Regions from separate parts of the Syntrophomonas curvata genome, predicted to be linked through region 3. Evidence: riboswitches for the same ligand, from Rfam matches in the RefSeq annotation. Region 3 holds a riboswitch; each other region holds the start of a gene.
The links. A riboswitch is a leader RNA that binds a small molecule or an ion and turns the genes downstream of it on or off. The one in region 3 is predicted to bind molybdenum cofactor.
Positions count from the first base shown of each region.

Region 1: it holds a riboswitch for molybdenum cofactor, as region 3 does, so the genes downstream of both, ACU70B_RS08660 (aldehyde dehydrogenase family protein) here and fdhF (formate dehydrogenase subunit alpha) in region 3, are expected to answer to the same signal.
Region 2: it holds a riboswitch for molybdenum cofactor, as region 3 does, so the genes downstream of both, ACU70B_RS03360 ([FeFe] hydrogenase, group A) here and fdhF (formate dehydrogenase subunit alpha) in region 3, are expected to answer to the same signal.
Region 4: it holds a riboswitch for molybdenum cofactor, as region 3 does, so the genes downstream of both, ACU70B_RS08845 (NADH-quinone oxidoreductase subunit NuoE family protein) here and fdhF (formate dehydrogenase subunit alpha) in region 3, are expected to answer to the same signal.

Region 1 is NZ_CM129641.1:1,939,954-1,947,727, reverse strand. Features, by position in the region: gene ACU70B_RS08670 (FAD-dependent oxidoreductase) at 1-10, shown strand, start outside; gene ACU70B_RS08665 (TIGR00266 family protein) at 96-860, shown strand; molybdenum cofactor riboswitch at 1,121-1,239, shown strand; gene ACU70B_RS08660 (aldehyde dehydrogenase family protein) at 1,492-2,967, shown strand; gene ACU70B_RS08655 (NAD(+)/NADH kinase) at 3,066-3,896, shown strand; gene nuoE (NADH-quinone oxidoreductase subunit NuoE) at 3,946-4,491, shown strand; gene ACU70B_RS08645 (NADH-ubiquinone oxidoreductase-F iron-sulfur binding region domain-containing protein) at 4,491-6,254, shown strand; gene ACU70B_RS08640 (FAD-dependent oxidoreductase) at 6,276-7,774, shown strand, end outside.
Region 2 is NZ_CM129641.1:788,890-796,663, reverse strand. Features, by position in the region: gene ACU70B_RS03375 (cation-translocating P-type ATPase) at 1-198, shown strand, start outside; gene ACU70B_RS03370 (CCA tRNA nucleotidyltransferase) at 224-1,543, opposite strand; gene ACU70B_RS03365 (PAS domain S-box protein) at 1,905-4,196, shown strand; molybdenum cofactor riboswitch at 4,246-4,365, shown strand; gene ACU70B_RS03360 ([FeFe] hydrogenase, group A) at 4,752-5,924, shown strand; gene ACU70B_RS03355 (iron hydrogenase small subunit) at 5,943-6,317, shown strand; gene ACU70B_RS03350 (formate dehydrogenase subunit gamma) at 6,333-6,995, shown strand; gene ACU70B_RS03345 (PaaI family thioesterase) at 7,142-7,579, shown strand; gene ACU70B_RS03340 (glutamate synthase-related protein) at 7,719-7,774, shown strand, end outside.
Region 3 is NZ_CM129641.1:2,252,926-2,260,699, reverse strand. Features, by position in the region: gene ACU70B_RS10170 (radical SAM protein) at 1-1,022, shown strand, start outside; gene ACU70B_RS10165 (Na-translocating system protein MpsC family protein) at 1,478-1,900, shown strand; gene ACU70B_RS10160 (alcohol dehydrogenase) at 2,075-3,133, shown strand; gene ACU70B_RS10155 (ABC transporter substrate-binding protein) at 3,399-4,490, shown strand; molybdenum cofactor riboswitch at 5,197-5,316, shown strand; molybdenum cofactor riboswitch at 5,456-5,577, shown strand; gene fdhF (formate dehydrogenase subunit alpha) at 5,717-7,774, shown strand, end outside.
Region 4 is NZ_CM129641.1:1,980,440-1,988,213, forward strand. Features, by position in the region: gene ACU70B_RS08825 (rod-binding protein) at 1-244, shown strand, start outside; gene ACU70B_RS08830 (GerW family sporulation protein) at 361-720, shown strand; gene ACU70B_RS08835 (anti-sigma-I factor RsgI family protein) at 779-1,720, opposite strand; gene ACU70B_RS08840 (sigma factor) at 1,737-2,441, opposite strand; molybdenum cofactor riboswitch at 2,747-2,887, shown strand; gene ACU70B_RS08845 (NADH-quinone oxidoreductase subunit NuoE family protein) at 3,167-3,610, shown strand; gene nuoF (NADH-quinone oxidoreductase subunit NuoF) at 3,683-4,906, shown strand; gene ACU70B_RS08855 (NADH-dependent [FeFe] hydrogenase, group A6) at 4,930-6,654, shown strand; gene ACU70B_RS08860 (DUF4489 domain-containing protein) at 6,903-7,478, shown strand; gene ACU70B_RS08865 (hypothetical protein) at 7,627-7,774, shown strand, end outside.

The DNA.
Region 1 (7,774 bases), 310 kb from region 3:
GAATAAATAGGTAATTCAAGGGTCGATAGCAAAATCTTCCGAGTAAAATCTCCACTCCTTGTGATAAAATTTTAAGAAAACAAAGGAGGTTCACTATGGCCGATGTAATCGACTATCAAATCTTCGGGGATGACATGCAGATCGTGGAGATCGAATTGGACCCCGGTGAAGGGGTCAGGGCTGAAGCTGGCGCCATGATGTACATGGAGCAGGGTATTCAGATGCAAACCGGAACCGGGGGCGGAATGTTCAGAGGATTTAAGCGTATGATAAGCGGCGAGAGCTTTTTTATCACTACGTTTTTAAATAACGCCAACCGCAAACAAAAAGTGGCTTTTGGCGCACCCTACCCGGGTAAAGTTATTCCCCTGGATTTGCAAAAAATGGGGGGCGGCTTTATATGTCAAAAGGACTCGTTCCTCTGTGCCGCCCGGGGTACGGAAATAGAAATAGCCTTTTCCAAACGTATCGGTGCGGGCCTGTTCGGAGGTGAAGGCTTCATCCTGCAGAGACTGGAAGGCGATGGCATGACCTTCATCCACGCCGGCGGCACCCTAATCGAGAAGAACCTTTCCCATGGAGAGGTCCTTCGGGTGGATACCGGCTGTCTGGCTGCTTTTGCCCCCAGCGTCGACTATGATATTCAGTTTATCGGCGGATTCAAAAACGCTCTCTTCGGTGGCGAAGGATTGTTTATGGCCACCCTGACCGGTCCTGGCCTGGTCTATCTGGAAAGCCTTCCCTTATCCCGTCTGGCGGACCGCATCATTGCCGCCAGTGGTATCAGCAATACCGGCGAATCCCGCGGCGTAGGCGGAATAGGAGGCCGCATACTGGGCGATTTGCTAAGCGGAGATTAGAAATCACAAGAAGAGCGTTACCTGTTTATCCCCCGGCTGTTTGGTTGCCGGGGTTTTTTATTTGAACCAAGTTGTAATCATGATGTCACTATTACACAAAAGACGAACAAAGAGGTTACAAAACCATTACATATATTTATGCCCGGTCAATTATAAGAAAAATTTACTCCCTCCATGCCCGGTCGACCTTTGTACCGGTTCTGACGTGCTGCAACCAAAAGTTGGCACGTTTATTGCTTCAAAAATGTAGCAGAAGTTCTTTGAAAAAATATCTCCGAGGCTGTTGACCTAAGGCAAAAGCTATGGATAACAGGACGTTAAGGTTTATTTGGAAACGAATAAGCCTCCCGTTGCGGAAAGGGGAATTAGTTATAACAATAATGGCGAACTGTACTCTTTAGTCAGTCGCCTTCCAACCGGAGCTGAACTATGCCCTGCGCTGGTTTAGCTTCTTTCATAATGCTGGACTACGCCTTTCCGCTGGTGCAGCATTTTTTATTTCCTCATTAATCAGTTCCTATAACCTCAGTAATAAGTCCTCAAGGAGGTGGTATCAGATTCAGGATAATTACCGGGGTAAATATCTGTATTAAAGCAAAAGAGGATTAGAGAATTTGGAGGTGCATTATTGATGAAAAAAGTATGGGATGACAGCTACAAACTATTCATCGATGGAAAATGGATTGACGGTTCGGAAGGTAAGACCTTTAAGGCTTATTGCCCTGCCAATGGCGAATTCTTGGCCACCTGCGTAGACGCCGGCAAGGAAGATGTGGATATGGCGGTAAACGCGGCCTGGAAAGCATTTGCCGGCTGGAAGGATGTCAGCCCGCAAGAAAAATCTACAATCCTGTTAAAAATTGCCGACCTGATAGATGAGAACAAAGAAAAACTGGCTATGGTAGAGACCATGGATAATGGCAAACCCATCCGGGAGACCTTGAACATAGACGTACCTCTGGCATCTGACCACTTCCGTTACTTTGCCGGCGCCATCAGAACCGAAGAGGGCGAAGCGGTTATGATTGACAAGGACCATATGAGCATCATTCTGCGCGAACCTATCGGTGTGGTGGGACAAATCATCCCCTGGAACTTCCCCTTCCTGATGGCTGCCTGGAAAATAGCTCCGGCTCTGGCGGCAGGCGACTGTGTAGTAATCAAGCCGTCCTCAACCACTTCCCTCAGCATCCTCGAATTTGCCAAACTGCTGGAACAAGTCCTGCCTCCGGGTGTGGTAAATGTAGTAACCGGTAGAGGCTCCACCACCGGCAATTATATGCTGGAGCATCAGGGCTTTACCAAGCTGGCTTTTACCGGCTCTACCGAAGTAGGTTATCAAATTGCCGATGCGGCTGCCAAAAAGCTTATTCCGGCTACCCTGGAACTGGGCGGCAAATCAGCTAACATCTATTTCCCCGACTGCCCGTGGGACAAGGGCATTGAAGGCGTAGCCATGGGCATCCTCTTTAACCAGGGCCAGGTTTGCTGTGCCGGCTCCCGGGTATTTGTCCATGAAGACATTTACGACCGCTTCCTTGCCGATATGATTTCACTGTTCAGTAAAGTCAAGGTCGGCCTTCCCTGGGAACAGGATAGCATGATGGGATGTCAGGTTAACGAAGACCAGTTGCAAAAGATACTTAACTATGTTGAAATCGGTAAAAAAGAAGGTGCCCGCCTGGCCTACGGCGGAAAGAAATTAAACGACAATGGCCTGGACAAAGGCTGCTTCATGATGCCTACCATCCTGGCCGACGTTACCAACGACATGAGAGTGGCCCAGGAAGAAATATTCGGGCCGGTAGTATGCGTAATCAAGTTCAAAGACGAAGACGAAGTCATCAAGATGGCCAATGACAGCGAATATGGATTAGGCGGTGCAGTTTGGACCAAAGACATCAACCGGGCCCTGCGGGTAGCCCGAGCAGTACAAACCGGCCGTATGTGGGTAAACAACTACAATAACCTGCCGGCCCATGCTCCCTTTGGCGGATACAAAAAATCCGGAATTGGCCGCGAAACCCATAAGATGATGCTGGAACACTACAGCCAGAAAAAGAACATCTTCATAAGCCTCAGTGAAGCTAAACTAGGCCTGTACTAAAAAACCGGTCATCCCGGCTGGCTTTTCTTAAGTCAGCCGGGATAAATCCCCTGAACGGGTTGAATCAGGCAACGCGGAAAATTAAGGGGCTGTATATAATGAAGGTTATAATTGCAAGTAAAGACGACATGCGAGCCCGTGCCATGGCGGTTGAGTTGAACCGGCGTCTGGCGATCTATGGGGTGAAATCGGAACTCATAGAGAAACCCCTTTCTGCAGCTATCAAGCATGCCGATTTGGCTATCGTGCTGGGCGGAGATGGAACCATACTGAGAGTCGCCCATTGGCTGGCCGGGAAGGAAATTCCCATTCTGGGGGTAAATTTCGGCCGGGTAGGCTTTTTGAGCAGTATAGAACCGGAACAGTTATGGCCGGCTCTTGAATTATTAATTAAAGGCCGATACCAGGTAGAAGCAAGAACTATGCTTGCGGTCAGCGTTCAAAAAGGCAAGGACGTCCGCTTAATGGAACCGGCGCTGAATGACATGGTAATCAAGGTGATCAGCCCCCAGGTGATGGAAATAGAATTACGGATTAACAACAGCCCTGCGAAACACCTGCGGGGGGATGGAATAATATGTGCTACTCCAACCGGATCTACTGCCTATTCACTATCAGCCGGGGGGCCGGTAGTAGATGCAAGCCTCCCTGCGCTGCTGATAACCCCGATATGTACCCAGTTAAAATTATTGCCTCCCGTGGTGGTAAATGCAGACGCGCAGATTAATTGCAAAATTATCAGCCCTCATCCCGCCTGCCTGGCCGTCGACGGGGAAGTGAAAACAACCCTGGATAGAGGAGACAGAGTCAGAATATGCCAGGCTTCTGAAGCAGCACATATTATTCACATTGACCTGCAGCCGATAAGCAAGGATACTGGTAGTAACCTTGAAAATGTAGATAGCCTGCCTTCGCTATCGATTATATAAACAGGTCTTATCCCGCAACTGAAGAGGAAAGGGGAGGGTTAGCATAAATATGCTATGCAATTGTCACGACAAAAACCGGCTCCAGGATACAATAACCGATGATTCGGTTGATTTGAGCAAATCAGCTGACGTGCTGGGTACATACCGTGACCAGGCCGGCAGTCTGGTTACCGTCCTGCAAAAAGCGCAGGACATCTACGGGTACCTGCCGCTTACCGTACTACGCCATATAGCCCGGGAAATGAACCTGAAACCGGCCCGGGTGTACGGTGTAGCTACCTTCTACACCCAGTTTCGTTTAACCCCGGTAGGAAAATATGTAATCCTCTTGTGCCAGGGCACCGCCTGCCATGTAAACGGGTCGGAGAGGATAGAAGCCGCCCTGTGCCGGGAACTTAAAATAAAGCCGGGGGAAACCACCCCGGACGGATTATTTACCCTTACCAATGTAGCTTGTTTAGGGTGCTGCAGCCTTGCTCCGGTAATGATGATAAACGGGCAGGCCTACGGCCCGTTAACCCCGGATAAAGCTTTAAGCATAATAAAAGACCTGTATGCCGGTGAGAAACAGGTTGACCAGGGAGGCGAGCAATGATGAAAATACGCGTAGGTTTAGGCAGTTGCGGTATAGCCGCAGGAGCCCTGAAAACATTGGAGAGCCTTAAAGCGGAGCTTGCCCGCCATAACTTATCGGCAGATATACAGCAGACCGGCTGTATAGGTATGTGCCATAACGAACCGCTGGTTGACATAATCGATGACCAGGGACAAATATTTACCTATGGCAAAGTCGATGAGAAAAACATCAAAGAAATAATAACACAGCATGTTCAGGGAGGAACACCGGTAGAAAAATACCTGGTTAGCAGCCGGGAAAAACCCAATGACTTCCTGTCTGAACAGGTCAGAGTAGCCTTGAGAAACTGCGGCCTCATCGACCCGGAACAAATCGAGCACTACATGGAACGGGGAGGCTATAAAGCTCTGAATAAAGCCATAACCGCAATGAGCCCCGAAGAAATAACAGCAGAAATAAAAACATCAGGTTTAAGAGGCCGGGGAGGGGCAGGATTTCCCACCTGGTTCAAATGGAACGCTGCCCGCAACAACCCCGGGAAAATCAAATATATAGTCTGCAATGCCGACGAAGGCGACCCCGGAGCCTTTATGGACCGCAGCGTACTGGAGAGCGACCCGCATTCAGTTCTGGAAGGGATGACCATAGCCGGGTACGCCATCGGCGCAGCCGAAGGCATAATCTACTGCCGGGCTGAATACCCCCTGGCTATCCGGAGATTGGAAACCGCGATTGAACAGGCCCAAAATAAAGGATTGCTGGGTACCAAAATACTGGGCAGCGAATTCTCCTTCGACATCAGGATAAAACAGGGTGCCGGAGCATTTGTTTGCGGTGAAGAAACCGCTCTTATCGCCTCACTGGAGGGTGAGCGGGGAATGCCCCGGTTAAAACCCCCGTTCCCGGCCCAGTCCGGCTACTGGGGAAAACCTACCAATATCAACAACGTTGAGACCTTCGCCAATGTACCCTGGATAATAGCCGAAGGGGGTAAAGCCTTTGCCGCCATGGGAAGTGAAGCAAGCAAAGGGACCAAAGTATTTGCCCTGGCGGGAAAAATCAAAAGAGGCGGCCTGGTCGAAGTACCCATGGGACTAAGCCTGAGAGACGTAATATATAAAATCGGCGGCGGCATCAAAGAAGACCGCAGCTTTAAAGCCGTACAACTCGGGGGACCCTCCGGGGGCTGCATACCGGCGGCTTTACTTGATACCCCGGTAGAATATGAATCCATCACCCGCACCGGAGCCATAATGGGTTCGGGCGGCATGGTGGTAATGGATGAAACCACCTGTATGGTGGATGTGGCCCGGTTCTTTTTGGACTTCACCCAGAAGGAATCCTGCGGCAAATGCGTACAGTGCAGAATCGGTACCAAGCGCATGCTGGAAATACTGGAACGCATCTGTAACGGTGAGGGACAGCCGGGAGATATTGAGCTCTTACAGGAAATCGCCTTGAAAGTAGGGGAAGGCTCTCTCTGCGGCCTGGGCCAAAGCGCCCCCAACCCGGTGCTTACCACCATACGCTACTTCCGGGAGGAATATGAAGCCCATATTAATGATAAGAAATGCCCGGCCAAACAATGCAAAGCCCTCATAACTTACCGTATCGACCCCGAAAAATGCAAAAGCTGCAGCCTGTGCGCCAAAAAATGCCCGGTCAGCTGCATCAAGGGCGAAAAGAAAAAACCCTATGTCATTGACCAGGAGCAGTGCATAAAATGCGGCAACTGCATGGAAGTATGCCCAACTAAATTCAATGCGGTAACAGTTGAATAGGTGGGGAGGAGGGAGAAAAAAATGATAAACATAAACATTGACGGAAAAGAGATAAAGGGTTTTAAAGGGCAAACCATACTGGATGTAGCCCGGGCAAACAACATTGATATACCTACCCTGTGCTATGACGAACGGGTAAAAATATATGGCGGCTGCGGTTTGTGCGTAGTAGAAGCCGAAGGCAACCCTAAACTCCTACGGGCCTGCGCTGCCGAAATCGTTCCGGGCATGGTCATTAGCACCAATAACGAACGCATCCGGTCATCCCGCAAGATGACCTTGGAACTGCTGCTATCAGACCATATCGGAGACTGCCGCGGCCCCTGCATCAACGCCTGCCCGGCCCATACCGACTGCCAGGGCTATGTGGGCTTAATAGCCAATAAACAGTATCGGGAAGCAGTTAAACTAATTAAAGAGAAACTACCCCTTCCCGCCAGCCTGGGAAGAGTATGCCCTCACCCCTGTGAAACGGCCTGCCGCCGGCAGCTGGTAGAAGACCCGGTAGCTATTGCGGCCTTAAAATACTGGGTTGCCGACATAGACCTGAAGAGCGCTGATCCTTATATGCCGGAGATAAAACCGGCCACCGGCAAAAAAACAGCCATAGTAGGAGCCGGTCCGGCCGGGCTGACCGCCGCCTATTTTCTGGCTCAGGCCGGGCATAAAGTAAAAATATATGACGCTATGCCAGCAGGGGGAGGAATGCTGCGCTACGGCATCCCCGAATACCGTTTGCCCAAAGCCATACTGGACAAAGAAATAGAACTAATTGAACAGATGGGAGTAAAATTCAAATACAATACCCGCATCGGTACCGACATCAGCCTGGATTATTTAATGCAAAAAAACGATGCCGTCTTCGTAGGCATAGGTGCCTGGTTAAGCTCCGACATGCGGGCTAAAGGCGAAGACCTGCCCGGAGTACTGGGAGGCATAGATTTCTTAAGAGAAGTAGCCCGGCATGGCACGGTGGAAATAGGGGACACCGTAGCCGTAGTCGGCGGCGGCAACACCGCCATGGACGCTGCCCGCACCGCCGTAAGGCTGGGAGCTAAAAAGGTAATGGTCCTTTATCGCAGGACCCGAGCCGAAATGCCGGCGGAAGATATAGAGATAATCGAAGCCGAAGAAGAAGGCGTAGAATTCAGGTTCCTGGTAGCACCGATAGAGATACTGGATAGAGGCGGCAAAGCCGGAGCCATCCGCCTGCAGAAAATGCAGTTAGGCGAACCTGACTCCTCCGGCCGAAGAAGCCCGGTCCCCATCCCCGGAGCTGAAGAAACTATTGAAGCAGATACCATCATAAGCGCCATTGGCCAGAAAGTAGACCCCCGGGGCATGGAAAAACTGGGACTGAGCAAATGGGGTACCATTGACGTGGATGAAGACACCCTGGCTACCGACATCCCCAAAGTATTTGCCGGGGGAGACGGGGTAACCGGCCCGAAAATAGCCATTGATGCCGTGGCTCAGGGCGGAAAAGCCGCCCAGTCCATCATCCGCTACCTCAACGGAGA
Region 2 (7,774 bases), 1.5 Mb from region 3:
TTCAACCCTTATATCTGGGGGGCTATCGTATTGGTCATGGCGCTGCAAACCGCTGCCGTTTATACCCCTTTGATGAACCGGGTTCTGCAAACCACCCCGCCAGGCAGCCTGGAACTGCTTATCGTTCTGCTGGCAGCAGCCATATCTTTAATAATCATTCAGCTTTTTAATCGCATATGGTCCTCGTTGAAAACCTAAAATTTGAGAAATACCACAGTTTCTATTATTGTTTGTTTTTTAATAAAGCAATGAGGGTATCCCGTTGATTAAGGCCCGGATTGTCCACCACCTTATCCAGCAGATAGCTCATCCCCTCCCCTATCTCTTTTCCGGGAGGATAACCCAGGGTCAGCAGATCATAGCCGCTTATATCCAGGTCATGAACCGTTAAGGGTTCATGACGGGACAATACTTCCCAGCATTTGTTTCTTATTTTCATTATCCGTTCCGGGTCTCGCCCCGATAGCTTGGCACCCTTAATATCGGCCAGCTGGAGTGCAAACAGACGGTCGATGTTGTCCGGCCCCACCCGTCTTATCAGTCTTTTAATGCTGAGATCGGTTATATTGTCATAATCATTCATATGTTCCTTGATAAGGGCTGAAACTGCTTTTATGGTTTTGCGGTCAAAATCAAGCCTCTCCAATATGGTCCGCGCCATCTCGCCGCCCCCGCTGGCATGACCATAGCAGTGCCCCTCCCCCTGCTCGTCCACCGTCAGGCAGTTGGGCTTATCGATATCATGCAAAAGGGCAGCCAGCCGCAGCGTAAGATTAGGTTCGGTACTATCCATAACTATCAGACTGTGTTCAAACACATCCTTATCGTGATACGAACTGCGTGTGTCAAAGCCTATCGTCGGTATCAGCTCGGGCATAAGCACCTCCAGCAAACCCAGTTCCATGAGCCTGCGTATCCCGCGGGAGGGCACATCGCTCAAGATAATCTGGATGAGCTCATTGCACACCCTTTCCGATCCGCTGACGGGAACACTGTTTTTCAAATCCTTGATTGCCTGCAATAATTCCGCATCAATCTTAAACCCCAGTTCGGTTTCAAATCTTACGGCACGCAGGATTCTTACGCTGTCTTCCCGCATTTGGTCATATGGGTTTCTGGCACAGCGCAGCAACCGGTTTTTAATATCTTCCACGCCATCATACGGATCCAGCAGGCCCTCTTCTTCATTATAGGCAATGGAGTCCATGGTAAAATCCTTATGCAGCAGATCCTGGTTAATATCATCGGTAAACCGTCTTGCTTCCCCGGTGCGGAAGGTATTAATCCGGTAGCTCTCTTCTTTAAAAACAACGGTAACGACGCCATAATCCTCAATCGAGGGAATGGTAGCGAAGCCTTCTTTCTCATCGAAAATAACCACTATGTCATTGGGCAGCGCACTGGTAGTAATATCCCAGGTTATAGGCTCCTTCCCCAAGAGGCAGTCCCTTATGCAGGCGCCATAGATGTAAGCTTTATAACCATTGTCATGTAGTTTGATTAGAATTTCCCGTACATTTTCAGGCATATTGATAAAATTCATGCCGCCACCCCCAAATTGCATTGAATTGTTTTATTTAAATCATTTCTACAAAAAGCAGTTCATATCCTGCTCACAGCCTTTAGGTTCTGGATATTCGCCGGGCTGTAATCTTGCCCCGACAGTTCTTGCCAATAGGGGCAGAGCATCGCAGTGTAAAAGCTGCCCCAGCCTTATATTTATGAAATTCTTTTTTTTGGAAGTTAAAGAGGTAATTAACCAGAAAAGTAGAATAATAATTAAGATACTATTGCTTGCAACACACGCACATACCATGTTTACTAAAGCCATTTACGTTACTGCCCTTCTCTTTTTTGCTGCTTTTCTGCCCTTTTAAAAAATTTTCCTATCGGGAGGTTCTGTAGTGGGAAATAGTGAATACCTGCAAGAGCAGTTAAAAATAAGTCTACAAAAAATTCGCCAGCAAATTGCCGAATTGGAACTGCTTGATTCCCGCAATAAACGTTCGCAGGAATTATTCACGGCTCTATTTATAAGCTCGCCGATAGGTATTTTTATAGTTCAAAATGGTAAATTTGTTGATGTTAATCCCCAATTCGAAAAATTGATCGGGTTTAGCAAAGCTGAACTGCGGGGGGGCAATTCTCTGGATCTGGTAGTTCCGGAAAACCGGGCTCAGGTCAAGGAAAACGCTATCAGAATGCTAAAAGGGCACCCTACTCCCCCTTATGAATACCGGGTAATACAAAAAGGGGGCAATATAAAATGGATCATGGAAACGGTCACCTCTATACAATACCTGGGTAAACTTGCTACCCTGGGCAATTTCATGGATATTACCCAGCGCAAGCTAACCGAGGAAGCCCTGCGGGAAAGCCAGGAACACTTCTTGGATCTCTTCGAGAATGCCAATGATCTGATCTACATACATGACTTAAAGGGTAAGTTTACATCAATAAATAAAAATGCCGAACAGATTACCGGATACAGCCGTGAGGAAGCATTGCAGATAGGTTTCCTGGATGTGGTCGCCCCGGAACATGCGGATATTGCCGGCAAACAAATTGTAAAGGATATTTTTCAAGGGCGCATCCCCACCTATGAGCTGGACATTATCACCAAGTCCGGCCAACGGGTGCCTCTGGAGATTCGCCCCCGGCTCCTGTATAAAGATGGCAAGCCGTATGCGGTACAGGGTATCGCCCGGGATATAGCCGAACGGAAGTTAATGGAGAATCAGCTTCGGGCTACCAACCAGCGGCTGCTTGATATAATCGAATTCCTTCCCGATGCTACCTTTGTCATTGACCAGAACCGCAGGGTAATTGCCTGGAACCGCGCTACTGAGGAAATGACCGGTCTTAATAAAAAAGACATAATCGGGCAGGGTGATTATGGCTACGCCATACCTTTTTACGGATACCCCCGCCCTATGCTGCTGGACTTGATTACGGCTTCAGACGAGGATATAGGCAAGCATTACAAGGAAGTCCGCCGCGAGGGGCAAAGCCTGTATACGGAAATCTTCTCTCCGGGCGTATATGATGGAGAAGGCGCCTACATTTGGGTTAAAGCCTCTCCCCTCTTTGACACTGACGGCAACCGGGTAGGGGCTATAGAGTCTATCCGGGATATAAGCGAGCGTAAACATATCGAAGAGCAGCTTCGTTATCTCAGCCTGCATGACCGGCTTACCGGACTATATAACCGCACTTACTTTGAAGAAGAGATTAGGCGGATAGAAAACGGCCGCTTCTACCCCACCGGTCTTTTAGTCTGTGATGTGGATGGTCTGAAGCTGGTAAATGATACCCTGGGGCATGATGCCGGTGATAAGGTATTGATTGCCGTATCCCGGGTGATTGAAAAATGCTTCCGGGGCGATGATGTGGTAGCCCGGGTAGGAGGCGATGAATTTGCCGTTCTCATGCTGCGCAGTCCGGAACTGATTGTAGAGACCGCCTGTCAGAGAGTTCGGGACGCAGTAGAAAGCTATAACAATAACAACCCGGATATACCCCTAAGTCTTTCTATCGGCTTTGCTGTCCGGAATGAGCCTTCCATAAGCATGAATGAAGTTTTTCAAGCGGCTGACAATAACATGTATCGGGAAAAACTTCACCGACGTCAGAGTGCCCGGAGCGCTATTGTCAAAACGCTTATGAAAGCACTTCAGGCCAGGGATTTTCTAACCGAGGGGCATGCAGAACGCATTCAGGGGCTGGTAGCGTCTTTGGGAGAATATATCGGGCTGCCCGGCCATCATATCGCCGACCTGCGCTTATTAGCTGAATTTCATGATATCGGCAAGGTAGGAATCTCCGATAATATTCTTTTTAAACCCGGCCCTTTGAGCGAGGAAGAAGTGTTCGAAATGCAGCGCCATTCCGAAATCGGGCACCGCATCGCCCTGTCCGCCCCGGATCTGGTGCCTATCGCCGATTGGATATTAAAACACCATGAATGGTGGAATGGAAACGGTTATCCCCTGGGGCTGAAAGCAGAGGAAATTCCTCTGGAAAGCAGGATGCTGGCTATTGCCGACGCCTATGACGCCATGACCAGCGACCGCCCTTATCGCAAAGCCATGAAAAAAAATGATGCTATTTCGGAACTTCGGCGCTTTGCCGGTATACAATTCGACCCTTATCTGCTCGACTACTTTATAGAAATAATTGAAAAAGCCCATATCTAAGTTGGATTTTTTTATTGCCTTTTCCCTGACCATGTGATAAGCTGAACAAAATAAATAGGTTCTCCGAGCTCCCCTACCTAAGGTGTTTTGCTATGGTTCTGGAGCCTGGGTGCAGAGGGAAACTCCTGTGCCTTCCCCTATTGTGAAAAGGAGTTCAGTTTAGGCCTATATTGTTAGGTCTGGTTGGTCGTACCTTTTTTACGAGGATACGACCATTGTTTTTACATATGGCAAAAAGCTGTAAAAGGCTTTTTCATACAATCCCAATCTTTTTCCTCCCGCTTGCTTTTGTAAGCGGGCCTTTTTTTATCCGCTAATGACAAAGTAATCTTTAATTGGTACAATATTCATTAATAATAGTCGTTCACACGAAGTGAAAACGAAGCTGCTGGAAACCAGACAGCAGGAGCAGAATTCCTAAACTTTCTTTTTCCCGGATATAAACCGGGAGTGAACCTATCCATGAAGGATAGAAGTCAATCAGACGGATGGTTCATGCAAAGGAGGTGAAGGATTTTTTGTTTTCTGTGAACTTCTATACAAGGAGGGAGAATATTGAGTACTGCAGTGCTAAATAATGGTGTTATTCATGTCAGTGATAAATGCAAGGCCTGTGATCATTGTACGTCCATCTGTCCTACCGGCGCCATCCAGGGCAGATTGGGGGAAAAGCATCATATTGAAGTTGGGAAATGCATAAACTGCGGACAATGCCTTATCAATTGTCCCTTTGGCGCTATTGACGATTTCAGCATGGTCAATGAGCGGATAATAAAAGCTCTGGATAATCCCAACCAATTCGTAGTAGTTCAGGAAGCCCCGGCAGTAAGGGTAGCTCTGGGTGAAGAATTCGGCCTGGCGCCAGGAACCAATGTCAAACATAAAATGTATGCCGCTTTAAGAAAACTCGGTTTTGATAAGGTGTACGACACCGAATTTGCGGCTGACCTGACCATAACCGAAGAAGGAACTGAACTCATCCACCGGGTCTTCAACGCCCTGGGGGTTCCCGGTTTTGAACATGCCGGACCTCTCCCCCAGTTTACTTCCTGCTGCCCCGCCTGGGTAAAGTATGCCGAAGATAAATACCCGCAAATCCTGCCCCATGTTTCAACTGCCAAATCTCCCCAGCAAATGTTCGGAGCCGTGTCCAAGACTTATTTGGCAGAGAAACTAAACCTTGACCCCGGCAGTATATATTCCGTTTCGGTCATGCCCTGTACCGCCAAAAAGTATGAATGCGACCGTCCTGAATTCATTGCCAGCGGCTACAAGGATGTTGATGCCGTAATGACCACCCGGGAACTGGCGCAAATGATAAAGACTGCAGGTATAGATTTTGTCAATCTTCATGATGAACGCGCCGATCAATTTATAGGAAGCTCCACCGGGGCAGCAACCATATTCGGAGTTACCGGAGGAGTTATGGAGGCGGCTCTGCGTACCGCCTACGAAGTACTTAGCGGGGAAACCCTGGGTAAAGTTGATTTCCAGGCAGTAAGAGGGCTTAAACCGGTAAGAGAAGCAGTGGTAGAGGTCCCGATCCAAGCCCTGGGAGGAAAGGCCCTGCCGGTCAGCGTATGTATAGTAACTGGCACCAAGCACGTTGACCGTATAATTGAAGATGTATTGGCTGGTCGCAGCAAGTATCACTTTATTGAAGTGATGAACTGTCCCGGCGGATGTATTAATGGCGGCGGTCAGCCCATAAGGCGTGATACCTATTAAAGGAAGGGGGATCCTGTTATGAATATCTTTATTGAAAAAACGGGCATGACCAGACGTCAGTTCCTAAAAGGAAGCGGCATGCTGGCTGTTGCCGTCATAGTATCCGGGGTTTTCGCCAAGATAGGTATTGATGCTTTTGCTGCCGGTGACGATTATATTGCCCAGCGGGCAGCGGGACTTTATACCCTGGACGAAAAAATGGCCTTACGCAAATCCCATCAAAATCCGGAGATAGTCGAGATTTACCGGGAATTCCTGTCACCCGGGGAGGAGAAATACCTGAGCGAAAAAGCTCATCACCTGCTCCACACTAAATATGGCAAAGATATCCCAACCTTTATCGAAGAACTTAAAGGGCGTCACCAGGGCGAAGACAACCATGAAGCAGCGTAAAAGGGAGGTATAGTGATGAGCGAAGAAATTAAAGGAAATGTACTGAAGCATGATACCCAAACCCGTACCATGCACTGGATTCACCTGCTGGCCTTTATTGTTCTTGGACTTACGGGAATAGGTTTTTACTGGGATATCGCCGGTATAGCCAGTATATTTGGAGGACCGGCCAACGCCTCTTTGGTTCACCGCTGGGCCGGGGTTATTTTTACCGTGGGGCCAACCCTTTATATTCTATTAAACTTTGACCGCTTTTCCCGTTTTGTAGATACCATATCCACTTTCACCAAGGACGATTTTGCCTGGCTAAAGACCATGGGAGGATATGTACCGTTCATTAAAGTCGAGCAGGCGCCTCCCCAGGAAAAGTATAATGCCGGTCAAAAAATCCTGGGGGGCCTGATTATCGTAGGCTGCCTTTTAATAATTATCACCGGTTTTCCCATGTGGCTATGGCGGGATGCGGTATCCTCAGCATTCCTTGCCATCTGCTACAACATTCACTTCTGGACTGCCATGGTAATGATCTTACTGGTGGCGGGACACTTTTTCCTGGCTGCCGTTCACCCCAAATCCCGGGTAGAATTCGCTTCCATGATGCTGGACGGCTATGTCGATGCACAGGTTACAGCCCACCATAATGCCAAATGGTTTGCCCAGTTGCAGAAAATAGAATAGACTTGTTTATTCGGGGCCCGGTACCGACCGGGCCTTTTCTGCCTGCTCCGCAATATGTATCAAAATCCCCTGTTACCAGGCAGGATAAACAGAAAGAATAGCGAATTCAATCCCAGAGCAATTATAATTGGGAAGCAGGGATACAGATGAGCAACCGTCCAAGTGGCGATGGAGAAAAGGAATATGCTATGATTGATATTGATCTGGGTACTCCTCCCCGCTGTTACACCAGCATGCAAACCCGCCTGCTGGATTTAGCTCCCGGCCGTGTCACGGTAGCTATCCCGGTTCTGGAGTCCTATTGCAACCCGGCAGGGTCAATGCAGGGCGGTTTCATATCTGCTGCCTTTGATAACGCCTTTGGGCCGCTCTGTTCGACGGCAACCCCTGCTGCCAAAGCTACTACCCTTTACATAAACACTGCCTATCATCGACCAATCTTCCCCGATGATGAGCTTATCATAATTGCTACCGTGAAATCGAAGGGACGTACTATGGTATATATGACGGCTGAAGGCTACAACCGGGAAAATCAACTCGTAGCCTCCGCCAGCACCCAGTATATGATTCTGGATCGTAGTTAGCAGCAGAGGGAATACCCTTTAAAAGCTTAAGCATACCATCCTCTACCATCTGCAGTAATATATTCGACCGGGAACCAAAATTATTTACAGATAAGGCGGCAATACTATTTTTATATGGTTAAAGGAGGTAATTCTGACTGTGGTAAACAGTTACCTTTGGTCTTTCGGTGGGGCTCTGCTGGGCTCCATTTTAAC
Region 3 (7,774 bases):
AACTGGTTGCCGCGCTAAGAAATTATTTAAACTATGTTTATCTGTTTAATTCACCCGGGACCCGATACCTCAACACCTTTTGCCCGCAATGCGGCCGGCTGCTTTACCGTCGTGACTTCTACGGCCCCATGGGGGCTAAATTAAAAGCTGCTGGGACCGGAGAAAAGGGGGATGAGTGCCCCCAATGCGGTGGCAGCATTGCCTTGAAGGGGCGGGCGGCAGTTGAGCTGTACCAGGAGGGAAGCTTTCAGGGCGGATATCCCTTAACCCGGGCGATGGAAATGATGGAGGCTGTATTGCTGGCTATAGGTGTAAGGGAAAAGAAAACCGTAGTCGAGCTCTGGGAAGACGTGCTCCTGAACGACGGCCTGGACAAGTTGCACCATGACCTGCAGAACCCGGATAAGTACCTGGGCTTGATCAGGAGTTACGGCGTCAGAGTTGGCCGGTTGGAAAAAGCGGAAGAACTGGCCTCATATATAGAAGAGAAGATTAGAATAATCAGAAATGGCTACGGCCGCATACAGGAAAAACCAAGGGTATACTATAGTATGGGCAAACCTCTGTTCGCGATTAAAGGCGAACGTTTTGAGAACCAGATGGTAGAACTGGCCGGCGGAATTAGCGTCAACCAGGAGACTGAGTTAAAAGGTCGTCCGGGTATGACTTTAACTCCGGTAGAATTGGAGAAGCTGAATCCGGATGTAATATTCATATCTGCTTTTCTTTCTGTTTCCCGAGAGGATTTCTTGGATGAATGCCGCCGGCAGAAGCTAGGCATCAGAGCAGTACAGGAAGAGAAAGTGTATAATTACCCGTCTCCAGGCTGGGATTTCGGCAGCCCTCGCTGGGTACTGGGGCTTATGTACATGGCCAACATGCTGCACCCCGAGATATATCATTTTGATTTGCGGGCCGAGAGTTTGCTCTTTTATCGCCGTTTTTATAATATGACCTTCGATATTGCCATGGTCAACCGGTCATTCAGCAAGCCCAGTAACAGCTGGCAGTGGCAGGCTTAAAAGGTCAAGCCGCTGGTTAAAGGCGAAGTTTTTGTTGATAGGGCAGGCAAAAGAAGCAAAATATATTAAAAGATGGATAAAAATAAAGACTGTTTCAATATAAGCCAGCTGACGGGACATATTGGACAATAATAAGCTCAGAAAGCGCTTGCCATTAAAAGTGTACTTAATTTATACTCTAAATAGAGAAGTGTAATATTTATTAAAACGCTCCTTACTTATCGTAACCTAGTCTGATTCTATAGGCGTTAGAGGTTGCACCGGCCTTATTAATGTCTGCAGTTTCGGACTGAAAATAACTTAATTTATGGTAGTTTAAGGAGAAACCTGAGGTGGCTCCGAAAAGACCAATATTTATGAAACTATTGCTTTAAAATGCGTAGTTAATGTAAATATTGGCTTTGTTTTTTATTAGGGTTGGATTGGGAATTTTAAAAAATGGCAGGGGAATAGTGATGGCGCCTTGTATAAATATTACCGAAATTATTGATAAGGAGGAGGGTATCAGGCATAAGCTAAATGAGCAGGAGCGCAAAAAATTACAGCATGAATTTAAAGTCCATATGGAAAAATATTTTAAGCAAAAATTGGGTAAGGGTGTTGACTATACCAAGATAATTATCTGGGACGATATGCTGGTAATCAGGGGAGAAGGGTTTCTCACAATGCCTGAGAAATTCATTAATGAAACTCCGTCAGGAAGAGAGGTGGTACGAGCAGCACGAATGCAGGTGGTCAAGCAGCATTCGCTGCTGGATAACATCCCATATTTCGAAGAAAGATTGAAGGCCAGGGCTATACATGAAGCCTATGAACTAGAACCGGAAAATGATTTTTGGATGCATGCGATAGTGTTTGATCGGGTATTATGCGAGTAAAAAGCAAAACGCAACTTTAGGTGGTTTGCGGAGAAACCTGATACAGGTGGCTCCAGGTGAAGACCTATGTTTTTATGAAGTGCTTTTAAAAGATTGACAGCTTCGTAAATAATATGGGCCTTTTTTTGTGGGTAGAATTTATAGAGGAAAGTAAAATTACAGGAGGTAATTATAATGGCTGATACCATGAAAGCTTTGGTTTATCGCGGCCCTGAGAAAATAGCCCTGGAAGATGTTCCGGTACCCAAGATTATTGAGCCCGATGATGCTATAGTACGGGTCACTACATCAACTATCTGCGGAACTGATATTCATATCTGGCATGGCGGCATGCCCGAAGTAGAGCCGGGAAGAATTATCGGTCATGAATTCGTCGGAGAAGTCGTGGAGGTAGGCCCCGCAGTTCGGAATAACAAAGTGGGGGACAAGGTTGCCGTTTCCTGTGTGACCCAGTGCGGCGAATGCTTCTATTGCGTACGGGGCGTCTATTCTCACTGCACCACCGGCAGCTGGATTTTCGGATACATGATCGACGGTTGCCAGGCCGAATACGTTCGGGTACCCCATGCCAACCTGGGCATGTTCACCATACCGGAAGGGCTGACGGAAGAAGATGTGCTTTTCGTCGGCGACATACTTTCCACCGGCTATTTCGGCGCCGAACAAGGCCGCATTGAGCCTGGCGACACAGTGGCCGTGATGGGCGGCGGCCCGGTGGGCATGTGTGCCATGACTACCGCCAGGCTATGGGGACCCGCTGAGATTATTGCGGTTGACATCAATCAGGATCGTCTGGATTTCGCGGTCAAGAACGGTATTGCCGACGTGGGCGTTAACCCTAATAAGGTAGCCAGTGTCGGAGATGCGATCAGAGAGAGGACTCAAGGCCGCGGCGCCGATGTCACCATTGAAGCCAACGGTTTCAAGCCAACCTTTGATATGGCTATAGACAGCGTCAGGCCAGGCGGCACCGTTTCCCTGATCGGCGTATTTGAAAAGCCCCAGGAACTTGCCATGAACACCTTATGGATTAAGAACATCAGAATCAGCATGGGGCTGGTGAACGCCAACCGTATTCCCGAGCTGATCAAGCTCATTGAAAAGGGCAAGATCAGCACCAACTTCCTGTGCACCCACCGTGCTCCTTTAAATGATATCCTTAAAGGTTATGATGTTTTCGGCGGCAAAAAAGACAATTGCCTGAAATGGATAGTAACTCCCTATGAAAAATAGAATACGCTAAGATTTCCTTAGGCATTCTCTCGTTCATTTGCCCTAGGATTCATGTTCAAAGAAGGCCGGAAGCACCCTCTGATTATGGGGGTGCTTCCGGCCTTGGTATGCCTGCGCCTGCCGGATTGAGTGGAAAAAACATTTTAATCTTATATAATGTTAGTATCAGGGTGATTGCCTGCCCGCTGGATTCCTCCATCTTGTCAAGCCAAGCGGCTCCATTAAGTATGCCGAAGAAATAATCAATAATTAGGAGGGGAAAACAGTGACTGACAGAAAATATCTCCGGCTGATGTTAATATTATTGATAATCCTGCTGGCGGTTATGGGATTACGTTACTGGCGGGCCAACCAGGACGGTGGGGGGAAAACTATTACCGTCACCGACTGCTTGGATCGCCGGGTGCAAGTCCCGGCTAAAGTTGAACGGGTGGCCTGTTTATATGCTTTTGCGGGGTATGCGACCGCTATGCTGGGCCAGGGTGACAAAATTGTTGCCGTACCTGATGATCTGAAGCAAGATGTATTGCTGAATGAAATCTATCCGGACATAAGCCGGGCGCTGGTACCCGTTGCAGAAGGCTCTATAGATATTGAAGAGTTACTTAAAGCCGACCCGGATGTGGTATTGGTTAAAAACAGTACCGCAGCCGATCCGGCCGAAGCGAAAAAACTGGAAAAATCCAATATTCCTTACCTGGCGGTGGACTACTCCGGTATAGAGGAACAGCAGCATGCTGTTACGGTTATCGCTCAGGCTCTGGGGGCAGCAGAGCGGGGGAAGCTATATAACGATTACTATCAGAATTGTATTTATAAGGTCCGGAAAGTGGCGGCAACTATTCCTGAAGCAGAGCGGGTGCGGGTCTACCGCGCAACGGACGAAGCCACTGATACGGATGGGCCGGACACTTTGGCAGCTGATTGGACCCAGACAGCTGGAGCCATAAATGTATCGGTGGATCAGCCTTTGCGGCATTTTGGAGGCAAGAATTCTGCCAGCCTGGAACAGATACTGCAGTGGGACCCGGATGTGATCCTGGTAAATGAACCTGAGACAGCAAAATATATCAGCGGCAGTTTCCGGTGGTCCCCCTTAAAGGCGGTAAAAGAAAGCAGGGTTTATCAGATGCCCGGCGGCATATCCCGCTGGGGTAATGCCGAGGGGGTGGAAACACCGCTGGCCGTAATGTGGACTGCGCATCTGCTTTATCCCGAACGCTTTCCGGATATAAATATCAAGCAGGAAGCCCAGGATTTTTATCAAAAAATCTTTAATTATCAAGTGTCCGGGGACATGCTGGACATCATATTGAACGGCGAGGGCATGTGCGGACAGAACGAACAACCCGGTTGACGTTACGCTCCACCGCAGGGCGGGAAGTAATGAGAGTAATTGGTAAGGATTATCATGAATCGGAGGCGGTCAACGTGCAGATACCGGTTGTCCGTCGAGGATACGGATGATTCAGAAAGCAGAGGGTCAGGAGAACCAGCTGTTGTAAATCTCCTGAACTTCATAACCGTATTAAAACGATATAAAATTTCTTTATTAAACCCATCGTAAAAACATATAGGCCAAATTTCATGCATTAAACGTTCTGATATCTAATTCTTATCATGCGGAGTATAAATTAATTTTATACTTACCATTAAATGGTTTGACATAAATTCCGACTTCTCCTAGAATAATTACAAATATTTACTATAAATTTAGAAATATTGCAAAAAATCAAGATTTCTTTCTCTGAGCCTTTTAGCCCAAATTTTGCCAGCCAGGGTTACTGGGCTGGGTACCGGGGGAAACGCCTCCCCGTTTGCGGAAGGGAGCACATTATCCGTCTGTTTTATTTGGAGAGGTGTAGTGTGCTTTTTACCAGTACCCTGTCTTTTATGACCCGGCTCCGGTCAGGAGACAAGCTCCGGGCTGTCGGACTGGGGCTTTGGCCTATGGGTAGAGGGGAACACCTTGTGCCTCCATGTACTGTGGAAAGGAGTACCTGATAAACGTTCTATCGTGGGACGGGTGTAGCGTACTTTTTTGTCACTAGCCTGTCTTTTATACAAACAAGTTGCTCCGAGCTTTTTAACCTAAGGTGATTTACTATGGCTAAAAGGCCTGGGTGCAGAGGGAAACGCCTGTGCCTCCCCGTATTGTGGAAAGGAGTTGCAATATAACTATTTGTTTTTATCAAAACAGGTAGCTGTATGTGCTTTTTGCCGGTACGGATACCTGTTTTCTGTGTATATGGATAAATAACCGGGCGGGGAATTCTCTGTCTGGCGAATGATTAAGGGAGGGGGGATTGAAGAAAGGCCTGCCGTTTTACATTGCTCCGAGCTTGGTATGCCTAAAGCCGTAAAGCCATGGTGTAAAGCCGATAGGGTGAATCTGGAAACAGGTTCGCCTCCCGATTTTGGAAAGGAGCCCGAGACCGCCTGATAAGGACCAGATAATTGCTATTTCTGGACTTCTTTTAGCTGTATCCGGTGCAATTATTTGAACCTCCAGGTTAGGCGGGGGTTTTTTTGTTTTTTTATCTGACTTGAGAGCAAGCAAGAGTTATGGAAGGAGTGATCGGAGTGGGAATGGTCAAAGTGATCATTGATGGAAAGGAGGTTGAAGTTGCGGAAGGTACTACTATAATGCAGGCAGCCGACCAGATAGGGATAGAAATCCCCCGGCTCTGCTATGACCCGGAGTTAAAACCCCTGGGAGCCTGCCGCCTTTGCGTAGTACAAGTGGAAGGAAATCGTCTTTTCCCGGCATCCTGTGTAACCCCGGTTAGTCCAGGCATGGTAGTGCATACGGAGTCCCCGGACATCGCGGAAGCCAGGCGCACCATTCTGGAATTACTGGTGGCCAATCATCCCCTGGATTGCATGACCTGTGATAAACTGGGCGACTGCAAGCTGGCTGACTACTGCTACAAGTATGGGATCAAAGAAAGTCCCTTCCAGGGAGAAAAGCACGATTATGCCATAGACGATTCCAATCCTTTTATTATCCGTGACCTCAACAAATGTATTCTTTGCGGCGCCTGTGTCCGGGCCTGTGAAGAATTAACCGGCGCCGATAACCTGAGTTATATTAACCGCGGGTTCCGGCGCAAGGCTACTACTGCCGGCGATGTGGATTATATCGATTCCGAAAGTTGTGTTTTCTGCGGACAGTGTGTGGCCGTATGTCCGACCGGAGCCCTGCAGGAAAAGAGTATGGCCGGCAAAGGCCGTCGGTGGGAGATCGAACGGGTCAGAACCACCTGCCCCTTCTGCGGAACGGGCTGCAATTTTGACCTGGCGGTAAAAGACGGCCAAGTAATCGGCGTTCTGTCCAATCCGGACAGCCCGGTAAACCAGCGCCGGCTCTGTATAAAAGGCCGTTTTGGCTGGGATTACATTTATAACGAAAAGAGGCTTACCACCCCGCTGATCAAGAAAAACGGGCAATTTGAAGAAGCCGGTTGGGAGGAAGCCTTCGACCTGATAGCAAAACGTTTTGGTGAGATTAAAGAAAAATACGGATCGGGCTCTTTTGCCGCTCTGAGCTCTGCCCGCTGTACCAATGAAGAGAACTACCTGGTTCAGAAATTTACCCGCGCAGTTATGGGCAACAATAACGTCGACCACTGCGCCCGAACCTGACACGCGCCGACTGTGGCCGGTCTGGCCACTACATTCGGAAGCGGCGCTATGACCAATTCCATCAATGAGATTTCCACCGACGCCGAGCTCATGTTCCTTATAGGAACCAATACTACGGAAGCTCACCCGGTTATTGGCTACAAAATGCGACAGGCAGCCCGCAACGGCTGCAAACTGGTCGTCTGTGACCCGCGCCACATAGACCTGGTCGATGAAGCCGACTACTGGCTGCGTCAGAATCCGGGTACCGATATTCCTCTTCTCAACGGACTCATGCATATCATTATCAAAGAAGGCCTGGAAGACAAGAAATTTATAGAAGAACGCACCGAAAACTATGAAGAAATGAAAGCTATAGCAGAAAACTATCCTCCGGAAAAGGTTGCTGAGATAACCGGCATTTCCGTTGAGGATCTGTATGCTGTTGCCCGCCTCTATGCCACTACCGACAAGGCTATGCTTTTCTATACCCTGGGAATAACCGAACACATTTGCGGAACCCGTAATGTTATGAGCTGTGCCAACCTGGCCATGCTGACCGGGCACCTGGGCCGTCCCGGGGTCGGCGTTTGTCCTATCCGCGGACAGAACAACGTTCAGGGAGCCTGTGACCAGGGAGCCCTGCCCAATGTCTACTCCGGCTACCAGAATGTAACCGTACCTGAAATAAAGGAAAAATTTGAAAAAGCCTGGGGCAGACCTATGTTGGACAAAGTGGGCCTGAAGATTCCTGAGATGTTTGAAGCAGCTCATGAAGGCAAGATCAAATCGATGTATATCCTCGGTGAAAATCCGGTTCTTACCGACCCTGACAGCAACCATATCCGCGGAGCCCTGGAAAAATTGGAATTTCTGGTAGTACAGGAATTATTCCTGTCGGAAACGGCGGAATATGCCGATGTTATCCTGCCCGCAGCCAGTTTTGCCGAATGTGACGGTACTTTTACCAACACCGAACGTCGGGTGCAAAGGGTACGCAAGGCGATCGAACCTATT
Region 4 (7,774 bases), 270 kb from region 3:
CGCCTGCCAGGAACTGGAGAGCGTGTTTTTAAATAAAGTGTTGGAATGCATGCGTCAAAGCGTTCCCCGGGGTGAATTTACGGGCCATAGCTTTGCCACCGATACTTTCGAGTCAATGCTTTATGCCGAGTACGCCCGCTCCATGAGTAAAACCGGATCATTAGGCATCGCTGATATACTTTATCGGCAATTAAGCGGCAATATCACTGCCCAAGCTCCGGTTCAGCCGGATGCCGATAAATAATTACTTAAGGCTTTTATTCAGAACAGGATTTATATTCGCTATATTTGGCGGTTTCTCGCGCAGGTATAGCGATTCTGTTTTATCAGGAGCGGGTACTATTGTTTGGGAGGAAACTTATGAAGCTGAGCTCAGAGCTGGAAGCCCTGTTCGATAATATCAAGCTGTTTTCCCGCAGCGAAAGCTTTATCGGCAAGCCGATCAGGGTAGAAAATATTACCCTGATCCCTATCCTCAGTCTGTCATTCGGAGCCGGCGGCGGTGCCGCCGGCAGCGCCGCAGCTAACGGTTCCGGTGCTGGCGCCGGAGGCAAAATCTCCCCGGTAGCGCTGCTGGTGATAAAGGATGAAGAGACACGACTGTTTTCTCTTAGTGGTCAAGGTAATCTGCAGGAGATCTCCGGGCTGATGCCGGAGATAATATCGTCATCTAAAAACCCGGTGATGAATCCTCAGTCAGATAAGACGACGGCTACATGATTATCAGAAAATAACCATAGATTACACAGATTTATTTTTTACAGTGGCAGCAAGCTTTTCAGCTGTTCCCTTTTTTTTGATGCTTCGGTCCGCTGTCTTTTTCAGTTTTGGTTTTCTCTTGGGGCTCTGCACTTCGGCCGCCGCCTTTGCTGCTATTCTGCGAATCCATCTTTTGGTCTTTAGGGAGGGCCGATGCAGGTAAGCCGTTATCCCTCTTTTCATTATGCCCCTTTTCCGGATCAGCCATAAAATTGTTATCCTTAAACTCCGGGTTCCCGCCGCCTTCCTTTTTTTTCGGCTGATCTAACAAAAGCTGATTTACCTTATGCTCCTGCAGTTTCGGTTCCGGTTTGTTTTTTTCACCCTTAGGCGCACTATTCCCCGGTGTCTTCGAAGTCTGACCGGGAGGATGCTCATCAATCACTATCAGTTGGTTGCCTTTGCGGATAACCTTGGCGGCAGAAGGTCGGCCTTGCTGCCCGGCCACACTCTCTTTAAGAGTGGTATCGATAATTTTCAACAGCCTTTCTTCTCTTTGCTTGTCTTTTTGGTTCTTGACGGATAAGGATACACTAACCTGATTGTTTTCTCCCTTATCCCCGGCTGCCAACCCCGGCTCGCTTCCCCGCCTTTCGACTATCATATTTATCGCCTGATTCAGACTTTTCCCATTCAAGCTCAGGTCCTTCACCTCTGCTTTGGCATCAGTATTACTGGTTCTTACTGACACCACCCGATCCCAGCGATTCAGACCCAGATTGATTCCCGGGGATACGTTGGCCCTGGCCGTGACCGTAAAAAAGTCGAGACTGGTTAGGGTGATGAGAATAAAAACGGCCGCCACACTTGCATATTTTAACGCCGCATTGCTTTTTAACTGGTAAAGCTGCCCGGTTTGTAAGCGTTCCCGGGTTCTAACCCGTTTATAATCCCCGCCGGGGAGCAGCACTATGGCCCAGCCCTCTCCGGCTTCAAGCACCAGACCCTTTTCCTTGGCCATCCCTATTCTCCTTTCCCTATGACTCGATATAGGTTTTTAACAGCGGTAAATCATAAACTGCGACCAGAACGGCGGCAATGATGTATTTTCGATATCGGTCAGCAGTTTTCCGGTTTACGGCATACCTGCGCTCCAGTTCTTTTAGAGGCAGGGTTTTATTTTTCATCAACCAGGCGGTCATTTCCTCATCCCGGGCGATTTTCCAAGCGATAACCAGAGCTTTCTCCCGCGCTCTTATCTGCCTGGGCCCGCCCGCCACCAGGTCTTTAAAATCAATCTGGTAATCGCTCAGCAAACCTCTGAACCTATGTATCTCCTCCTGGCGGCTAAGGTCATCCAGGATTTCTTCCACCTGATTTTCACCGTCAAAATTGAAGTCGTCCAGCTGCGTTTCTTTTAAAAAAGAAAACGGCAGGGGGCGACGTTTTTCCTGGCGCTGATAATCAATAATGCGGCTCCGCACTACCCGGGCCAAATAGAGTAAAAAACTTCCCCGACCAGGTTCATATCTATCAAACGCTTCAATTATGGCCAGGCGGGCAATACTCGCTTCCTCGTCAAATTCATGTATATACTTGCCACAGGTTTTGGAGCTGACCCGCAGACAGAAAGGTATTATGCTGTCATATATATCGTTTAATACTTCCTTATTACCATAATGGTAGTCCCGCCAGGCAGTCTGCGCGATCGTCTCCAGTTCGCTGCTTCTGGATACCTGCATTTTGTTCCTCCCGAGGACTGTTTTATATTAAAGTCATTATAACCCTAAGCTTGCTTTGTCAGCGCACAGGCGATTTGCATTTGTGTTATTTTCCCAATCTATCCGCTATTCTTTTTGTTTATAAATACGAGGGCTTATGCTTAAAATCTGGGGTCGTCTTCAAAAATATCTCTGCCAAAGTTTTTTATAGGTGAAACAAAAATTTTTTATATTAAGGAGGAATTCGCGGAATAATTGCAGAATGCTTGTAATGAAGTAGGGGTTGGTAGATAAGCATTAGTGAAAATTTTAACAATTTTACAGTTTAATAACAATATCTTCGAGCCAATTGGCCTAAGGCTAAGTGCTATGGGCAATTGGCCGCTGGGTAAATTTTATGCCCTTAGGGTTCAAGGCGGAAACGCCTGCGCCTCCCATTTTCGGAAAGAAGATTAGGAAACATTAGGCAATTTAAAATTGGTTAATCATTATAATACCGCCTGGCCAAGGGTTTGGAGATGTATCGATATTCCCGTTGGTTAATTGCCGCTTGTCGGGTATGGTTGGGGTACGATTCAGCTCCAAAATTTATGCCAGGATCTTCTTCGGTTCCTGGCATTTTTCGAATTAGGGCTGGTCACTTCAAATACCCGCTACAGGTTATATGCCTTGTATTAGCTTAAATCGCGGCTTCCATTGCAGTTTTGGCTTTTCAAGCAATATCTGAGGAAAGGAGGGATATGGGGATGGATTATAAACAGATTATTGCCAGCTATGCGGATAAGCCTGGGGGGTTAATTGAGGCTTTTCATGCGGTACAGAAAGAATTCAGCTATGTGCCCGTCGAAGCTGTCGCTGAGGCAGCCAGAGTCTTTAATGTTCCTGCCAGCGCAGCCTACGGTGTAGCTACCTTTTACTCTATGTTTGCGGTAGAGTCCAGGGGTAAAAACGTAATTAGAATATGCGAAAGTGCGCCTTGCCATGTAGCAGGAGCCGCCGATGTTGTGGCAGCGCTGGAGAGAGAGCTGGGCATCAGAATGGGAGAGAGCACCTCAGATGGCCAGTTTGCTCTGGAGTATACTGAATGTGTCGGACAATGCCAGGCAACTCCCGTGATTACAATAAACGGCAAGCCCTATCTTGATGTAAGCCCGGGCAGGATACCATCCATTCTGGCAGAATACAAGTAGTCAATAAAAACCGGTACTAGCCATTGATTAGAAAGACTCAAGACTCCAAACATAAAGAAAGGAGGTCAAAAAATGGCCGAAGAGATGCGGATCGTATTGCGTAATTACGGCAAAATCGATCCTTTGAAAATCGAAGACTATATGGCCCAGGGGGGATATAAATCCCTGGAAAAAGCCAGCCGTATGGATAGAGAAGCGCTTATAGAAGAAGTCAAGAAATCCAATTTAAGAGGCCGGGGTGGTGCAGGCTTTAATTGCGGGCAAAAATGGTCTTTTGCTTACCGGGCCCCTGCTGATGAAAAATATGTGGTCTGCAATGCGGATGAAGGCGAACCCGGTACTTATAAAGACCGTTTGATTATGGAAAACGACCCTCACACCCTGATCGAAGGAATGGCGATTTGCGGTTATGCTATCGGAGCAAAACAAGGCTTTATATATCTGCGCGGGGAATATCCCCAGTTAATCGATATATTGAACAACGCCATCAGCCAGGCAAAAGCCAAAGGCGTACTGCAGGGATTTGACGTCGAGGTAAGAAGCGGAGCCGGGGCTTATGTCTGCGGTGAAGAAACTGCCCTGATTGAGTCGATCGAGGGCAAACGGGGTGAACCCCGTTTCAAGCCCCCTTATCCTCCATCCGAAGGTTTATGGATGAAACCGACCATAGTCAACAATGTTGAAACCTTTGCCAACATCCCGGTAATCCTTGAAAAAGGGGCCGAGTGGTATGCAGGCATCGGTGTTCCCTCCTACCCGGGAACCAAAGTATTTACTCTGACCGGGGATGTTAATAATAAAACCTTCTTTGAGGTACCAACCAATACTACCATCAGAGAAATCGTCTTCCAGTTCGGCGGCGGTATCCCGGGAGACAAGAAGTTTAAGGCCGTACAGATAGGCGGAACCTCCGGTGCATTTATACCCGATTCACTTCTGGATACGCCGGCGGCTTTTGACAATATGTCTGCTATAGGAGCTACGCTGGGCTCCGGAGCCGTTTTCGTACTTGACGAAAGCCGCGATATAGTAGATGTAACTACCCGTATTGCCAAGTTCTTTGAACACGAATCCTGTGGTAAATGCGCGCCCTGCCGGGAAGGCACCGCCCGCATGCACGAACTGATGGAATCGGTGAACAGCGGTAATGGCAGTTTAAGCGACATTGCACTTATGCAAAAACTGGGCGATGTCATGTCTATTGCCTGCCTCTGCGGTCTGGGGCAGGCAGCACCGGCGCCGGTACTCACCACCATCAAACACTTTGCAGCCGACTATAATGCCAAGTTGATGTAGGAAAGAGCGAAGGAGGGAATATAATGGTTAACTTAACGATAGACGGAATCCAAGTATCCGTTCCCGAAGGCTCAACCATCCTGCAGGCAGCTAAAGAAGTCGGTGTCAAAATTCCTACACTCTGTTATCATCCGGACCAGGCAGTAAAAGCCAACTGCCGGGTATGCGTATGTGAAGTTGAAGGAAGCAGACTTCTCCAAGCCGCCTGTGCGCAGCCGGTAATGGAAGGAATGGTTGTTAAAACCCGCACCCCCAAGGTAATAGAAGCCAGAAAAACCATACTGGAATTAATTCTGGCTCATCATCCCCAGGATTGTTTGAATTGTATCCGCAACGGCAACTGCGAGCTGCAGGACCTGGCCAATGAGTACTTCATCCGTGACAACCCATTTACCCTGAAGGTAAGAGGCCTGGAGAAAGACTACTCTACCCCGTCCATATTCAGAGACCCTGACAAGTGCGTACTCTGCCGCCGCTGCATCGATGCCTGCTCGGTAGTCCAAAGTGTAAACGCCCTGGGTCTGGAAAGCCGTGGAGTTCACTCCATGGTAGTACCGACCATGGGTGGTGACCTGATGGACAGCCCCTGTGTCATGTGCGGTCAGTGCGTCCATGCCTGCCCGGTGGGAGCTATTGGTGAAGTTGAAGAAATTGACAAGCTGCTGGCAGCCATTGCCGACCCGGATAAAATTGTTGTGACTCAGATTGCTCCTGCAGTAAGAACTGCTATTGGTGAAGAAGTGGGCATGAAGACGGGCGATATGCCCATGGAAGTCTTTGTAGCCGGACTAAGACAAATCGGTTTTGATCATGTGCTGCATACTAACTTTACTGCCGACCTGACCATTCTGGAAGAAGGCAACGAACTCTTAAAACGTCTTAAAGAAGGCGGCACCCTACCCATGTTTACCTCCTGCAGCCCGGGCTGGATCAACTTCTGTGAGACTTTTTACCCCGACCTTTTAGACAATCTGTCGACCTGTAAATCACCGCAGCAGATGTTTGGCTCGCTGGTAAAGACCTATTGGGCGGACAAGATGGGTATTGACCCGGCCAGGATCTATTCCGTATCCATCATGCCCTGTACCGCTAAAAAGTTCGAGGCCTCCAGGCCGGAAATGAACGCCAGCGGCTACCAGGATGTAGACCTGGTCTTAACCACCAGGGAAATAGGACGCCTGTTCCGGATGAGCGGAATAGACTTCGATAAATTGGCTGCATCCAGCTTTGATTCCTGGATGGGAGCCTATACCGGTGCCGCCGTTATCTTCGGAGCATCCGGCGGAGTTATGGAAGCAGCCTTAAGAACGGTTTACGAAGTGGTAACCGGCCAGACTCTGGAGAACGTCAACTTCGAGGTTACCCGCGGTATTACCGGCGTCAAGGAAGCGGAAGTTGACTTGAGCGGTACCAAGGTAAAGGTGGCTATAGCCAACGGCCTGTCCAATGCCCGCAAACTGATGGATCAGGTCAGAGCAGGCGAGTCTCCTTACCACTTTATAGAAATCATGGCCTGTCCCGGCGGTTGTATTGGCGGCGGCGGACAGCCAATCACCAAAGTCAATGCCAAACGGGTGGAGCGCATTGAAAGCATCTACGTGGAAGATGAGAATTGCGCCATCAGGAAATCCCACGAAAATCCGGAAGTCAAGACTCTCTATGATGAGTTCCTGCATGAGCCCCTGGGACACAAATCCCATGAACTGCTGCATACTCATTATCATGCCAAGAATAAAAAATATCTGTAAATATGCACTAACTCCGGTTAGTTAATTGCATATCTCATTCACTCTCTTTTTATAGACTCTTTTACAGGGTCTATTTTTTTTGGTTTGTCATGGGGACGGGATTACTGCTAATGTAACACCTTCGGTATCCAGAGAATACTATATGGTAGGCCATGGTATTTTATCCCTCAAATAACCACTATTAACAATTGCCGAATAACTGCATTGGGATCTGGTCTGTGGCTATAACATTATAGGAGGTATTGTTAATGTCTACCTACAAGATGAATTGCGCCTGCCCGCCGCCAGGTAATGTCAATCAAACCATATTAGCCTGCGGGAGCGGAACCGGGGTCGTTTTGCCTGATCATAGCGAATCCAATTCCCAGTTGTTCAATCCCTATGTTGTTGCCAGTGTCGCTATAGACACCAGAACGCTGGTTCGTCCAACAGTAAAGATTGATTTTTCCAGTCTGATTACCTTTAAGGAAGCGGATTATTACCCCAGCGACCTGCGACTTACTTTTCAGTTAATCAAGGTCTGTGAAAACGGGGCCAGGGTAGCCCTTGGCACTTGGAATTACGAGCGCTTTATAGAAGTTCACGGTGGTTTATGCGTCAGAAATGCCGAAGCAGCGCCGTCTGTTAACAGTGGACATTTTACCAGGATTGAAACAGTTGACTCTTTTGGTTTTACTTTCTGTGAATGCCAGGATTGTCCGGGTTGCTGCCATTATGTGGTGGAAATAATCAACGCCGAAACCAACAATGTTGATCATCCCGCTGTCAGCAACGGCGCCATTACCGCCCTGGCCGTAGGGCCTTTGGCACACTGGGATGATTAAAAGCTGATTTTCCTCCCAAATCTTAACATCCCTGGGATGCGAATTCGCCCCAGGGGTGTTTTTTTATAAATATAGAGCTAATAACCTTTCTCTTAATTTGGCATATATTTAACAGAAACAGGCTTAAAAACAGAAGGGAGGTGATATAATGCTGACCTTTAATCATACGCCATATATCAGAATTCGCCCGGCAAAGTGCAGAATTGATGCCAGCAACCCTCCGGGCAGGTACAATGATTATAACAACTTCGATGAAATGAATGTTCAGGGATTTATTGATGCGGCATGGCCGGAAG